Regions from separate parts of the Streptacidiphilus sp. MAP12-16 genome, predicted to be linked through region 1. Evidence: riboswitches for the same ligand, from Rfam matches in the RefSeq annotation. Region 1 holds a riboswitch; each other region holds the start of a gene.
What was found. A riboswitch is a leader RNA that binds a small molecule or an ion and turns the genes downstream of it on or off. The one in region 1 is predicted to bind cyclic di-AMP.
Positions count from the first base shown of each region.

Region 2: linked by a shared signal. The riboswitch ahead of ABIA33_RS01090 (transglycosylase family protein) and the one ahead of ABIA33_RS08425 (NlpC/P60 family protein) in region 1 are both predicted to bind cyclic di-AMP.
Region 3: linked by a shared signal. The riboswitch ahead of ABIA33_RS32965 (transglycosylase family protein) and the one ahead of ABIA33_RS08425 (NlpC/P60 family protein) in region 1 are both predicted to bind cyclic di-AMP.
Region 4: linked by a shared signal. The riboswitch ahead of ABIA33_RS05425 (transglycosylase family protein) and the one ahead of ABIA33_RS08425 (NlpC/P60 family protein) in region 1 are both predicted to bind cyclic di-AMP.

Region 1 covers NZ_JBGCBY010000005.1:230,423-233,860, reverse strand. Annotated here, with positions in the region: gene ABIA33_RS08430 (NlpC/P60 family protein) at 1-484, opposite strand, end outside; gene ABIA33_RS08425 (NlpC/P60 family protein) at 799-1,860, opposite strand; cyclic di-AMP (ydaO/yuaA leader) riboswitch at 1,871-2,016, opposite strand; gene ABIA33_RS08420 (NlpC/P60 family protein) at 2,328-3,341, opposite strand.
Region 2 covers NZ_JBGCBY010000001.1:244,099-247,536, forward strand. Annotated here, with positions in the region: gene ABIA33_RS01085 (D-alanyl-D-alanine carboxypeptidase) at 1-1,341, shown strand, start outside; cyclic di-AMP (ydaO/yuaA leader) riboswitch at 1,577-1,730, shown strand; gene ABIA33_RS01090 (transglycosylase family protein) at 1,715-2,980, shown strand; gene ABIA33_RS01095 (chemotaxis protein) at 3,311-3,438, shown strand, end outside.
Region 3 covers NZ_JBGCBY010000035.1:40,538-43,975, reverse strand. Annotated here, with positions in the region: gene ABIA33_RS32975 (dihydrodipicolinate synthase family protein) at 1-385, opposite strand, end outside; gene ABIA33_RS32970 (GntR family transcriptional regulator) at 395-1,066, opposite strand; cyclic di-AMP (ydaO/yuaA leader) riboswitch at 1,594-1,786, shown strand; gene ABIA33_RS32965 (transglycosylase family protein) at 1,792-2,925, shown strand; gene ABIA33_RS32960 (serine/threonine-protein kinase) at 3,105-3,438, shown strand, end outside.
Region 4 covers NZ_JBGCBY010000003.1:339,441-342,878, reverse strand. Annotated here, with positions in the region: gene eno (phosphopyruvate hydratase) at 1-547, opposite strand, end outside; gene ABIA33_RS05425 (transglycosylase family protein) at 722-1,438, opposite strand; cyclic di-AMP (ydaO/yuaA leader) riboswitch at 1,444-1,600, opposite strand; gene ABIA33_RS05420 (phosphotransferase) at 1,707-2,645, opposite strand; gene ABIA33_RS05415 (HAD family hydrolase) at 3,041-3,438, opposite strand, start outside.

The sequences.
Region 1 (3,438 bases):
GGATCTCGTTCAGGGTCAGGGCCGCCGAGGAGTTCGCCTGGTCGAGCGTGGTGGCCCGGTCCAGGTACTGGTCCGGGCGGGCGCTGAACAGCATCTGCATCAGCGGGTCGAGACCGCCGCCCTGCCGGTACTCGGCCCCGGCGAGCGAACCCACCGACTGGACCAGCGTGTTGACATGCTGCTGCTCGTCCGCGACCCGCTGCTGCAGCAGGGCGGCCTGGTGCAGCAGCGCACGCTCCTGCTCGCGTGCGCCGTCGTACTGCTGTCCGGCGACCTCCGCCTGCGCGTAGAGGGTGTCGAGCTGCTGCCGTACGCCGTCGGCGGTGACCGGGGCGCCGGTGCCGGGCCCGCCGGGGTCGGCGAGGGCGCTGCCTCCGGCCGCGAGGACGGCAGCCGTCGCGGCCGCGACGCTCGCGGCCGTCCGGGAGAGCGCCGCCATGGCGGAGTACTGGCCCAGGGGTCGGGCTCGTCGGTGGGACGCCACGTGGGCGAGCTCCATTCGTCCGTTGCCGGGCCCGGCGGTCCGGCGGTCCTCCGTTGCCGCCCAGGAGGGCGGTCGACGACGCGGAGGGCCGAGCAGCAGACGTTAGCGAGTCGGACACATCGAGTCCAAACACCCAGCATGGCGAAAATGCGATCGAATGACGCATGTGCTGATGAAACGCCATGTCGCCGGGGGTCATCCCGGACAACGCGAAGGGCCCGACCCCTCGTTAGGGGTCGGGCCCGTACGGCCGTCCGGGTGGCCTCAGCGGTTCCCAGCCCGCTGTCGGCGGCTCACTGGGAGTCAGCTGCGGCTCAGATGTGGCGCATCGCGTAGATCGAGCCGATCTGGCCCATGGGCTCGTACTTGACCACGGTGCCGGTGTGCGGCGCGTGCAGGATCATGTTGTTGCCGGCATAGAAGCCGACGTGCGAGTCACCGTTGAAGAAGACCAGGTCGCCGACCTGCAGGTCGGCCGTGGAGGCGACCGCGGTGCCCGCGTTGATCTGGTCGTAGGTGGTACGCCCGATCGAGATGCCGGCCTGCGCGTAGGCCCACTCGGTCAGACCCGAGCAGTCGAACTCGTTGGGGCCGGTGGCGCCGTAGACATAGGTGTCGCCGAGCTTGGTCTGCGCGGCGGCGAAAGCGGTCGCCTCGGCCGAGTCGCCGGCCTTGGACGAACCGAGGTTCACCCGGCCGCTGCTGCCACGGCTGGCAGTGCCGCTACCACTGTTCGAGCTGGCGTTGTTCGCGGCGGCGAGGGCTGCCTGCTGCGAGGCGGTGAGGGAGTCCAGCTTGGCCTTGGCGGCGGCGAGCTTCTGCTGCACGGCGCTCTTGGACGCGGCCAGCTGCTTGCTGGTGGCGTCGAGGGCCTGGAGCTTGCTCTCTGCCTCGGCCTTCTCCTTGCCGAGCTGGGTCTGCTCGCTCTGCAGCTGAGCCAGCAGGCTCGCCTGGCTGCTGCCGACCTGCTGCGCCGCGGACGCCTTGTTCAGGTAGTCCGTGGGGTTCGACGCGAGCATCAGCGCGACCGTGGGGTCGATCGTGCCGGCGCGGTACTGGGCGCTGGCTATGGCGCCGAGGGCGGACGCCTTGGCGTTCACCGCGGCCTGCTGGCGCGCCACCTGGTCCTGCAGGGTGCTGGTCTGCCTCTGCAGCTGCTGCTGCTGGGCCTGCGCGGCGTCGTACTTCTGGACGGCGGTGTCGGCGTCCTGGTTCAGCTGGTCGATCTGCGCCTTGAGCTGAGCGGTGGTCTGCTGCGGCGCCGCCTGGGCCGACTGGGTCGCCGTCGCGGTGAGTGCGACGGTGGTGGCGGCAGCTGCGGTCAGCACGGATATCCGAGCGCGGCTGGGGGCTTTGGGACGACGATGGGACGCCACGAAGGCGAGCTCCTTCTTCCTACGGCCGCCTACCGGGTGAGCTGACGGGTTCGGGCTGGAAGACGTGCCCTACAACGCTTCACCGGCGGACCGGCCTGGCGTCGATTCACCCCGAGGAACATGGTTCCCCGGCTCCGAGACTGACGGCTATCCCCTGTGGGCGCCCCCCGGTTGGGGACGTCCTGCCGTGCGGTCGGACTCGGCGGAAACCCCCGCTGCCACCCGGTTGGGTGATCGACTTCGCGGTGGTTCGGTGGCTGACACTAGTGACCCAACCGTGATCCGTTCAAATCCTTGTAAGTAAAAACTCTCTAAGGTTGCGATGCCGTGTCAGAACATCAACCGAACGTAGTTGGAGTATGACCATCTGACGACGACATGGCGGTCAAAACGGTCATCGCCCCTGGAGGACTGAGACGCGAGTGACGTGAGTCACAACACGAGGTCAGCTCTTTCCCTTCGGTTCGTCAGAACCTGCGGATGGCCACGATCGAGCCGAAGTAGCTCAGCGGCTGAATCGAGACCGTGTAGCCGTACTGGGGAGCGTTCAGCAGCATCCCGTTGCCCGCGTAGAGCCCCACATGGGCACCGCCCTCGAGCACGATGATGTCGCCGACCTTCGCGTCCGCCAGCGACGCCACCGGGCTGCCCACCGTCTCGTCCGAGTACGAGTAGTGCGGCAGACTCACACCCGCGTGGGCGTAGGACCACATCACCAGGCCCGAGCAGTCGAACTCGTTCGGGCCCGCTCCGCCCATCGAGTAGGGGGCTATGCCGACCTTGCTCATCGCCGCCAGCATCGCGGTGCGGGCCGCCGACGAGATGCCGGACAGGTTGATCTGACTCACGGTCATGTGGTTGTCGACGGTTCCGGCGGAGCCGTAGTTGTTACCCCCGCCGCCGCCGGCGTTCACCTGCTTCTGCTGGGCCGGGGTCAGCGCGTTCAGCACGGACTGCGCGTGGTTGAGCCGGGCCTGAGCTGAGGCCTTGGCCTTCTGCATCTGGGTCAGCAGCGCCTGCTGGGCGCCGAGCTCCTGTGCGGCCTGGGCCTTCTCCCGGGCCAGCGTCTGCTCCTGCACCTGGAGCTGCGCCAGAACGGTCGCCTCGCTGCTGTTGAGCTCGCTCTGGGTGGACGCTTGGGTGAGGTAGTCAGTGGGGTCGGAAGCAAGCATCAGGGCCACCGTCGGGTCCACCCCGCCCTCCCGGTACTGGGCGCTCGCCATGGCGCCGAGCTGCGAGACCTCCTTGTTGACCTGGCCCTGCTGGCGGGCTATCTCGTCCTGCAGGAGGTTCACCTTCCGCTGCAGCGCCTGCTGCTGGAGCTGCGCGCCGTTGTACTGCTCCGTCGCCGCGGCGGCCGCCTTGCGGTCCGCGTCCACCTGGGACTTGGCCTGATCGGTGGTCAGCTTGGGGTCCGCGTGGGCAGCGGACTGCGCCGAGAGCGCGACGGCCGTCGCGGCGGCCGCGGTGAGAATCGACACGCGGGCACGGCTGGGCTGCTTGAGGCGACGGTGCGAGACCACAGGGGCTGAGTTCCCTTCGGGCGGCCGCCGTCCAACAGGCGGCACCCCCGAATTG
Region 2 (3,438 bases), on a different contig from region 1:
CACCGGCCAACTCCCGCCGCGATCCAATCGTGGGACGCCTCGCCCTCCCCCGAGACGACCTCCGAGGCACTGGAGATCCTGGCCACCCTCAGCAGCCGTCCGGCCTCCCCGCTCCGCCGCGCGATCAAGCGGATCAGTCTGTGGGGCGGCCTGCTGTGCCTCGTCCTGGCGATCCTGGCCGTGGTCCAGGTGCTGCGCCCGCTGCCGAAGGTCAACCTCCGGCTGACCGCCGACTCGACCTACGCCTTCACCGGCTCCACCCCGGCCCTTGCCTGGCCCGCCAGCGGGCAGGCGACCGCCGAGGTCCCCGGTCTCGGCACCCTCGGGCACAGCGGCTCGGACAACCCGGTGCCGATCGCCAGCGTGACCAAGGTGATGACCGCTCATCTCGTCCTCAAGGACCACCCGCTGAGCACGGGTGAGCCCGGGCCGACGATCACCGTCGACCACCAGGCCGCGCAGGAGTACACCACCGGCCTGGCCGGCGGCGAGTCCGTGATGAAGGTCACCGAGGGTGAGCAGATCAGCGAGTACCAGGCCCTGCAGATGCTGCTGATCCCCTCGGCGAACAACATCGCCCGCCTGCTCGGCCGCTGGGACGCGGGCTCTGACGCCGCGTTCGTGACGAAGATGCAGGCCGAGGCGACGGCGCTGGGGATGTCCAAGTCGACCTACACCGACCCCAGCGGCCTCGACGGAACCACCAGGAGCACCGCGAACGACCAGCTCAAGCTGGCCGGAACGGTGATGCAGGACCCGGTCTTCCGGGAGATCGTCAGCACCCCCTCGTTCACTCCGCCCGGGAACGCGTTGACGTACAACAACAACAATCTGCTGGGCAAGAACGGCGTCATCGGCATCAAGACCGGCTCCAGCAGCGCGGCCCTCGGTTGCCTGATGTGGGCGGCGCAGCAGCAGATCGGTGGCACCACGCAGACCATCGTGGGCGTGGTGCTGAGCCAGCCTGCCTCGAAGAGCACCGGCGGCTGGCTGCCCTCGGTGCTGATCAACAGTCAGAAGGTCGTCGTCAGTGCCGAGGGCACGCTGCAGGCGCACACCGTCGCGAAGAAGGGCGACGTGGTCGGCTACGTGGACGACGGGCTCGGCGGCAGGACCCCGGTCGTGGCCTCCAAGGACGTGACGGTCGTCGGCTGGAGCGGGCTGTTGGTGAACGTCACGCTGGTTGCCGCCGACGGCGGGGTTCCGCACACCGGCACGGCGGGCACGACGGTCGGCATGCTGGAGGTGGGATCCGGGCAGAACGCCCAGAAGATCCCGGTCACGCTCCAGCGCGAGCTGTCCCAGCCCTCCCTCGGAGCCAGGCTGACCCGACTCGGGTAGCCGCTTCCCTCCTTCTCCCAGTGACCCGGTGCACCTGTGCACCGGGTCACTGCCGTTCGTGCGGGTGCGGTGATCCATTCAAATGCCCACATAACGGCACCAGGTGGGACCACCGGCGGTGACGGGCATCACAAACCATTGTGGTTTCAACGGCCGCCTGCCTAGCGTGCGAGGCGTCCGCACTTATGCGGAACAGACACCTCCGGAACGCCGAGTCCTGCCACCGGAGGCGTCGAGACCCGACACACCGCACCACGGCAGGAGCGGGGGACCCAGGTAAGTCGCCGCGATCACGCGATCGCGGCTAGGGGTGAAGCCGTGCAGCGCACGGCCGGGCAACTCCAGCCCGAATCCGACAGCTCACCTCGTAGGCGTGGGAGAGGAACTCTTCTTCATGCTGTCCAGCACCGGGCGCCGTCGTGCCCCGAAGGCCCGCCGCAACACCACCCAGCGCCTTATCGCCTCGGCCGGCCTGACCGGCGTCGGCCTCGCCATCCCCCTGGTCAGCGCGACCACCGCCTCTGCCGCCTCCGTCTCGACCTGGGACGCGGTCGCCCAGTGCGAGAGCACCGGCAACTGGTCGATCAACACCGGTAACGGCTACTACGGCGGGCTCCAGTTCTCCGCCTCCACCTGGGCCGCGTACGGCGGCACTCAGTACGCGTCCTCGGCCGACCAGGCCACCAAGGACCAGCAGATCGCCGTCGCGGAGAAGGTCCTCGCCTCGCAGGGCCCGACCGCCTGGCCCGTCTGCGGCCCGCAGGCCGGCCTGAGCCAGGGCGGCGCACCCGCCTCCGTCAACACCTCGTCGTCGTCCACGACCTCCTCGTCCTCCTCGGCGTCCGCGTCCTCCGGCGCCACCACTCCTTCCACCCACTCCGCGTCCACCTCTTCGACCACCACCCCGTCCGCCGGCACCACCGCCGGCAACTACACCGTGGTCTCCGGCGACTGGCTCTCCACCATCGCCGGCAAGGAGCACGTCTCCGGTGGCTGGCAGCGCCTCTACGCCCTCAACAAGTCCACGCTGACCGCGGGCCCGAACGTGATCTACCCCGGTCAGCGTCTCTCCCTCGGCGGCGGCGTCGCGTCCAAGTCCTCCACCAGCTCGGACGCCGGCTCCAGCACGAGCTCCAGCACCACCGCCAGCACTGACGCCGAGTCCGGTTCCGACGCCGCCTCCGCTGCCGCCTCCCACTCGGCTTCCGGCTCCGGCTCGGCGGTCACGCAGGCCACCCAGGCCGTCTCCGCCGCCACGACCAGCAGCACCGTCAGCGGCAACATGGCCGCCGCGGTCGCTTTCGTGAAGGCGCACGTCGGCGACGCCTACGCCTACGGCGGCACCGGCCCGTCCAGCTGGGACTGCTCGGGTCTGGCGCAGGCCGCCCTGGCCCAGGCCGGGATCTCCATCCCGCGCACCAGCCAGGAGCAGGCCTCCGCCAGCACCCGCGTCTCGCTGAGCTCGCTTCAGCCCGGTGACCTGCTGTTCTGGTCCAATGACGGCACCGCTGCCGGTGCATACCACGTCGCCGTCTACGTCGGCGGCGGCGAGTACGTCGAGGCCGCCAACCCGGGCGCCGGTGTCAAGACCGACACCATCAGCAACTGGGCGCCGGACTTCGCCGGCCGCATCAGCTGATCGCAGCTCTCCTGCCTCACCGCCCGGCATCGTGCCCCTGCAGCCGACGAACCGTCAGCCGCAGGGGCACGATGCTGTCGGCTGGGCCGCCGCCGCTGACGCGGAGCGACGTCTCGCAAGCGCGCCTCGCGCCTCCTTGCCGGGCATCGCGGGTCGGCCGTGGTTCGATATGAACCAGTTCGCGGTATTCGCTTCCCGCCCGTTTCGCGCGCCCGGCCGAGTCGCGGCCGGTGTGCGGCGCTGGTTTCCTGGAGCAGGCGCCCGGTCCGCTTCGCGGGGAGGCGTTCACCCCGGTTCACGCCGAGCCAGACCACAGGAGAGGGCGCACCATTGCACACCATCGAACTGACGCCGGCCGTGTTGGAAGACCTTCGGCGTCCCCGGCGCTACCCGGCCGTGTCACTGCTGATGGCCACGCACCGCCGCGAACCCGACAACGCACAGGACCCGATCCGGCT
Region 3 (3,438 bases), on a different contig from region 1:
CGGGCTGATGCACCATCAGCGACCCGGCGCCCGCGTCGCGGGCGTGCCGGGCGGCGTCGATCGCGCTCGCCACGTCCAGGCCGACGCCCGCCATCACCTCCGCGCGGCCCTCGACCGCCGTCACGGTGGACTCCACCGCGCGGCGGGTCTCGGCCCGGTTGAGGGTGTAGAACTCGCCGGTGTTCCCGTTCGGGGTGACGACCTCCACGCCGTGCTCCACCAGGCGGTGGATCAGTGTGGCGTGGATGTCCCAGTCGACCTGCTCGCCGTCCGCCCGGAACGGGGTCACCGGAATGGCGACGACCGTCGACAAGCGGGCACGCAGCAGGTCCAGCGGCGGGGCCGGGTCCGGTGAATCCGAGGTCTCCGAGGTCTCCGAGGTCATGGGTCTGCCCTACTCCGCTTCGTTCTCGGGGAAGTTGCGCGCCACGAAGGCGCTGATGTGGCCGCGCATCAGCTCGCGTACGAGATCCGCGTCGCCGGCCTGTGCGGCCCGCAGGATCTCCCGGTGCTCCTGGGCCTCCCGCTGCCAGGACGGCTGCCGGGCCCAGGCCGCGCTGGACACCAGGGCCGTCTGGTCCCGCAGCTCATCCAGCGACTTCACCAGCAGCGGGTTGCCGCAGCCCGCGTAGAGGGCCCGGTGGAACGCCCGGTTCGCCAGCGAGCGGTCGGCCGCGTCCGCGGCCTGGTCGGCCCGTTCCAGCGCGAGCGCCGCCTCGCCCCAGTCGCCGCTGGACACCACTGCCGTGCGCCCGGCCGCGACCGGCTCCAGCAGCAGGCGCATGTCGTATACGCAGCGCGCCAGCTCCCGGTCGACCTCGCGCACCGCCGCGCCCCGGTAGGGGCTCATGGTCACCAGGCCGGAGCCGGCCAGCGTCTTCAGCGCCTCGCGCACGGGTGTCTTGGAGACCCCCAGACGCTCGGCCAGCTCGGTCTCGACGAGCGCCTGCCCAGGCTTCAGCTCTCCGATGAGGATCGAGTGCTTGATGGCGTCCAGCACCGCCTCGGTCCGGGACGGGAGGGCGCCGGGCCGGGAGCGGCCTGGCTGGGCGAGTGTGTCGGACACGGTTCCGGCTCCAGGGGTGTGCGTCGGGCGAAGCTGGTGCCTCGGCGGGCCAGAAGCCCGGATCGAGATCTCATATATGATGTGCCGCAGACGCTAGGACCGGCCGAGAGAGGTGTCAAGGGTCACAGCACCCAGGACCCTCCAGCCTTCAACCCGTGCCACCACGCTTGCGCGATCCATCGACGGGGGATTCAGGCCGCCGTAACCTCACAGCTCGTCATATATCAGACGTCACCAAGGAGAATCCTCCTACGTGGCCGCCACCCGTCCTGCTCGCGGCAACTGACACCCGTTCAGCCCGGACTCTGGGGGAGCGACCCCCGCCACCGCCCTCCCGGGCCAATAGCTGGCGCTGCGTCAATTGTGCATCTACCTATGCAAACAGTACTTTCAAATCAAGTAGTACCTATATAGGAGAATACGGACATTACGCCAACCTGTGCTTCCTGTGGCCATCGTCACAGGAAGTTGCGGTACAGGCCTCCTTCTGCTTAGCGTGCAGCCTGTTCGCACTTAGCGGAACCCAGAACTCCGGAACGCCGAATCCTGCCGCCGGAGGCCAAGGGCGCTCACAACCACCCACGACGGCAGGGGCGGGGGAACCAGGTAAGTCGCCGCAGCCCAACGGGCTGCGGCTTGGGGTGAAGCCGTGCTCAGCGCGGCCGGGCTACCTCACGGCCCGAATCCGACAGCTCACCTCGCAGGCGTCGGAGAGGATTCCTGCCATGCTTCTGTCCGGAAACGGCCGCCATCGTCGCCCCCGCACGAACCAGACCAAGCGCCTGGTCGCCACCGCCGGTGTCGCCGGTGCGGGCATAGCCCTCCCGCTGGTCGGCACGACCAGCGCCTTCGCCGCCCCGGTCTCGACCTGGGACGCAGTCGCCCAGTGCGAGAGCACCGGCAACTGGTCCATCAACACCGGCAACGGGTACTACGGCGGACTGCAGTTCTCCGCCTCCACCTGGGCCGCGTACGGCGGCACCCAGTACGCCGCCACCGCCGACCAGGCCACCAAGGACCAGCAGATCGCCGTCGCGGAGAAGGTCCTCGCCTCGCAGGGCCCGACCGCCTGGCCCATCTGCGGCCCCCAGGCCGGCCTGAGCCAGGGCGGCGCACCCGCCAACGTCAGCACCGCGGCAACCGGCTCCAGCACCACGTCCGTTCCCAGCAGCCACACCGCCTCCGCCCCGGCCGCGGCCAAGCACGCGGCGACCTCGGGCACGGTGAAGCACGCGACCGCGCAGCCCGCCGCCAGCGGCGGCACGTACACCGTCGTCTCCGGCGACTGGCTGTCCACCATCGCGCAGTCCCACCACGTGTCCGGTGGCTGGCAGGCGCTCTACCAGGCGAACAAGGCGACTCTGACCTCCGGCCCGAACCTGATCTACCCGGGCCAGCGCCTGGTGCTCAGCGGCGGCCAGGCGACCACCTCCGCCGACCACGAGGACTCGGCCCCGGCCTCCTCCTCGACTCAGAGCAGCAGCACCCATTCGGCCGCGCCCTCGACGTCGAACGCGACCTCGACTGGGACCTCGACCTCGAACGCGACCAACGCCTCCGCCTCGACCCTCACTGGCGACCCGCAGTCCATCGCCGCGCAGATCGTCCCGGCCGACCAGCTCGCCTCGTTCGACCAGATCATCTCCCACGAGAGCAGCTGGAACGTCAGCGCGACCAACCCCTCCTCCGGTGCCTACGGCCTGCCCCAGGCCCTGCCCGGCAACAAGATGGCCTCCGCCGGCGCCGACTGGCAGACCAACCCGGCCACCCAGCTCCGCTGGGCCCTGGACTACATGAACACCACCTACGGCAGCCCCAACCAGGCCTGGGCCTTCTGGCAGGCGCACAACTGGTACTGATCGACCCGAGAACGAAGAGCCCGGCATGCAACCTGACGCATGCCGGGCTCTCCGCACGCTCCCTCAGCGCGCCCGGGCGAGAAAGACATCGGTGACCTGGAGCACGTCGATTCCTCCGCCATGGTCGTCGAGCACGCGGCGGGTCTCCCCGAGTGCCTGCTTCTCCTACTATGTCGGGCATGAACACTGGGGGGCCGGCGATACGGCTCATCGACGACCGCTTCGAACTGCTGCAGCAGCTGGGCGGCGGAGGCATGGGCCTGGTCTGGCGGGCGCGCGACATCGCACTCCAGCGCGAGGTCGCGCTCAAGGAGGTCCGCCCGCTCGACCCGGCGATGGCGGCCGCCGACCCGGCCGGTGCTCGGGAGATGCGCGAGCGAGTGCTGCGCGAGGCGCGGTCCCTCGCCCGGCTCCAGCACCCGAACGTCGTGACCATCCATCACATCGTCGACACCGACGAGCATCCGCACCCCTGGCTCGTCATGGAGCTGGTCAGTGGCGGCAGCCTCGCCG
Region 4 (3,438 bases), on a different contig from region 1:
CGCCCCAGCGGACCGCCTCGGAGAAGGTCTCCGCGCCGATCGGAGCGATCATGAACTCCTGGATGTCGACGTTGGAGTCCGCGTGCGAGCCGCCGTTGAGGATGTTCATCATCGGGACCGGCAGCACGTGGGCGTTGGGGCCGCCCAGGTAGCGGAACAGCGGCAGGTCGCTGGCCTCGGAGGCGGCGTGGGCCACGGCGAGGGAGACGCCGAGGATGGCGTTCGCGCCCAGCGAGGACTTGTCGGGGGTGGCGTCCAGGTCGAGCATGGCCTGGTCGATCAGCCGCTGCTCGGTGGCGTCGTAGCCGACGAGCTCCGGGCCGATCTGCTCGATGACCGCGAGCACGGCCTTCTCCACGCCCTTGCCGCCGTAACGGGACTTGTCACCGTCACGCAGCTCCAGGGCCTCGAAGGCGCCGGTCGAGGCGCCGGACGGAACGGCGGCACGCCCGGTGCTGCCGTCGTCGAGGCCGACCTCGACCTCGACCGTGGGGTTGCCTCGCGAGTCGAGGATCTCCCGGGCTACGACGACGTCGATGGACGGCACAGGCATCTCCTTGGTGGATTACTCCGGTGGGCTCTTCCCCCTGAGCCTATCCGCAGCGGAGGGTCCGACCACCCTGACCCGACGCGAGTCTCACCTGACGGAGCCCCTACCCACCAGTAGTTCACCTGGTGGGTAGGGGCTCCGTCAGGTGAGGTGCCCGCGGTGCGGCTGTGGTCAGCCGACCTGGAGCTTCTGACCGGGAAGGATCAGGTCGGGGTTCCCGCCCACGGTGGTCTTGTTCTCCTGGTACAGCGGCTGCCAGCCGCCGCTGAGGTGGGCGGACCGGGCGATACCGGACAGAGTGTCACCGGGCTTGACGGTGTAGTTGCCGTGGCCGATCTGCGGCTTGGCAGCGGAGGTCGGGGTCGCCGTCGGAGCGCTGGAGGTGTGCGTGCCGGTCGAGGTGTGGGTGCCGGTCGACTGGTGGTGGGTGACCGACTTGTGCGTGGTGGTCCCGGTCGAGGTGTGCGTCGGGGACGCGGTGTCGAGGGCGGGCGCGGAGCCGCCCTGGCTGAGTCCGGCCTGGGGGCCGCAGACCGGCCAGGCGCCGACGCCCTGGGAGGCGAGGACCTTCTCGGCTATCGCTATCTGCTGGCTCTTGCTGGCGTGGTCGGCGGTCGGCGCGTACTGCGTGCCGCCGTACGCCGCCCAGGTCGAGGCGGAGAACTGCACCCCGCCGTAGTAGCCGTTGCCGGTGTTGATGGACCAGTCGCCGCCGCTCTCGCACTGCGCGACACGGTCCCAGGTGGACACGGAGGCGGCGGAGGCGCTGCTCGCCGCGATGAGCGGCATGGCTATGCCGGCCGTGCCGAGGCTTGCGGTGGCGACCAGGCGCCGGGTCTGACTGGTGCGGGGCTTGCGATGGCGGCCGGAAGACGCGTTGAAGACCATGTCAGGGTGTCCCTCTCCGACGCCTGCGAGGTGAGCTGTCGGGTTCGGGCCGTGAGGTAGCCCGGGCGCTGACGCGCCTTCACCCCCAGCCGCAGCCTTGCGAGCTGCGGCAACTTACCTGGGTCCCCCGCTCCTGCCCGTTCGAGAAGTCGAGTTCCGCCCCCCGGTTGGGCAGGACTCGGCGTCCCGCGAGGCGGCCGCCCGCGCATGCGGGCGTTCCGGGCAGGCTAGGCAGAGAGGCGCATGATTCACAAGGCACCGCCGGTGTTCAAGTCGCTTGCTGAGAGGCGAGAACCCTCGCGACCGACCACTGACGATGCCACTCCAGCAAGAGCTTGCGGATCACGTCGCACCCGAGGATCGGGGTAAGACCCAGAGGTGGGGCGGCTGTCGCCAGCGCTGCCTCGATGCGTTTCACGGCGTGGGTGAACGTCGATTCGTCCGGTGCGACTCCCAGAGTGAGTGCGGCGCGAATCACATCGGGGTAGACCGACTGCGCGCGCTCGTACGCCAGATAGTGCTTCAGATCCCGCTCCAGACCGAACGCATGGGCAGGGGACACCTCGGTGACGGCGTCCCGCCAGGCGGCGATGACCTGTCGCTCCTGCGCCGCTGGATATCGCATCCGGCACAGATGGGTCGCGAGATCGTACAGCGGGTCGCCGAACATCGCGTGCTCCCAGTCGATGACCCGAAGCCGATCGGCCGTGTCGATCACGATGTTCTGCCGGTGCACATCCGTGTGCAGGAGGCTGAACGGCCGCCCCTGCAGCTTGGGCAGCCCGGCGCCGAAGCGACTCATGGCGTCGTCGCCTACGCCCAGTTCGCGGAGCAGCCAGCCGAACTCGTCCCGATGGGCATCAGCCAGCTTCGTCTGGGCGAACTGCACCAGGCTCCCCATGAAGGCCGAGGAGTCGCCCTCAGGGGCCCACGGTTTCGGGAGCGGCGGCAAGTCCTGCCGCTCGAAGCGAACCAGTTGAGCGAAGAAGCGCGCGATCTGGTCGACATACGACGCCGGTACGATCGCCCCCGCGGGAACCCGATCCGCGAGCGTCCAGCCCTCGACGTAGATGAGCACCGCCGTGCCGTCAGGATCGGTGTGCAGCACCTGTGGGACGTCGACGCCCCGTCCACGCGTGGACGTGCGACGAACGTCCTCCAGGACGCGCAGCACGGCACTCTCATTCGGCCAGATTCGCCAGACCATCTCGGAAGTGGGCCGGCGGACGCGGAGCAGCTCGGGAGCGGACCGGCGGACCCGGAGCAGGAGGGAGGTGCCGACGCCCAGTCCGAGGGTGCAGGCGTCCTCCGGGGTCAGCCGCACCCGATAGTTCCGGTTGTGGAAACCACCTGTGGAGACGACTCTTCGCCGTACGGAGTTGACCAGATCGTCGTAGACAGCCTCGGGTGCCCGAACCACCACGGGCTCCACACCTGCGGTCGGAGAAACGAGGTCACTGCTGATGATGATGGCAGCTCCTGGCACTCAGGAAGATGGCTTGGTTTCTGCACCGGACGGGGCCGAGTTTGAAAGCCACCCTAGTGGGGAACGAGGTTGCCCGCGCCTCGGACACGGCTCCGTTACCACGATGTAGCACGGCGTCAGAGGCGGGGCGCCCAGCACAACTCATCGAGGTGCGCGATCAGGTGTCGGACACCTGCCGCTCGCAGGCGCGCCTCCGTCCTCTCGGTCGGCGCGAAGCCGAGAAACCGCACCTTCGCGGAGGCGGCTGCCTTGAAGTCGGATTCGGAGTCACCGATCATCAGACACCGGTCAGTGACCCTGCAGCCCAGCCCGTCCAGGGCACGGGCGACGCAGTCAGGGTCCGGCTTCATGAAGTCCGGGTCGGGATTCCGACCGTAGATGTGCCCCTGAAAAGCGGCTCTGAGTCCGCTGGACTGCTCAAGGGCCAGGAAGGCGCGTATTGCCTCGGGGGCGTTGTTGCTGGTGATCGCGAGTCCACGGCCCTGCCGGATCAGCTCGCCGACCAGCGCGTCCG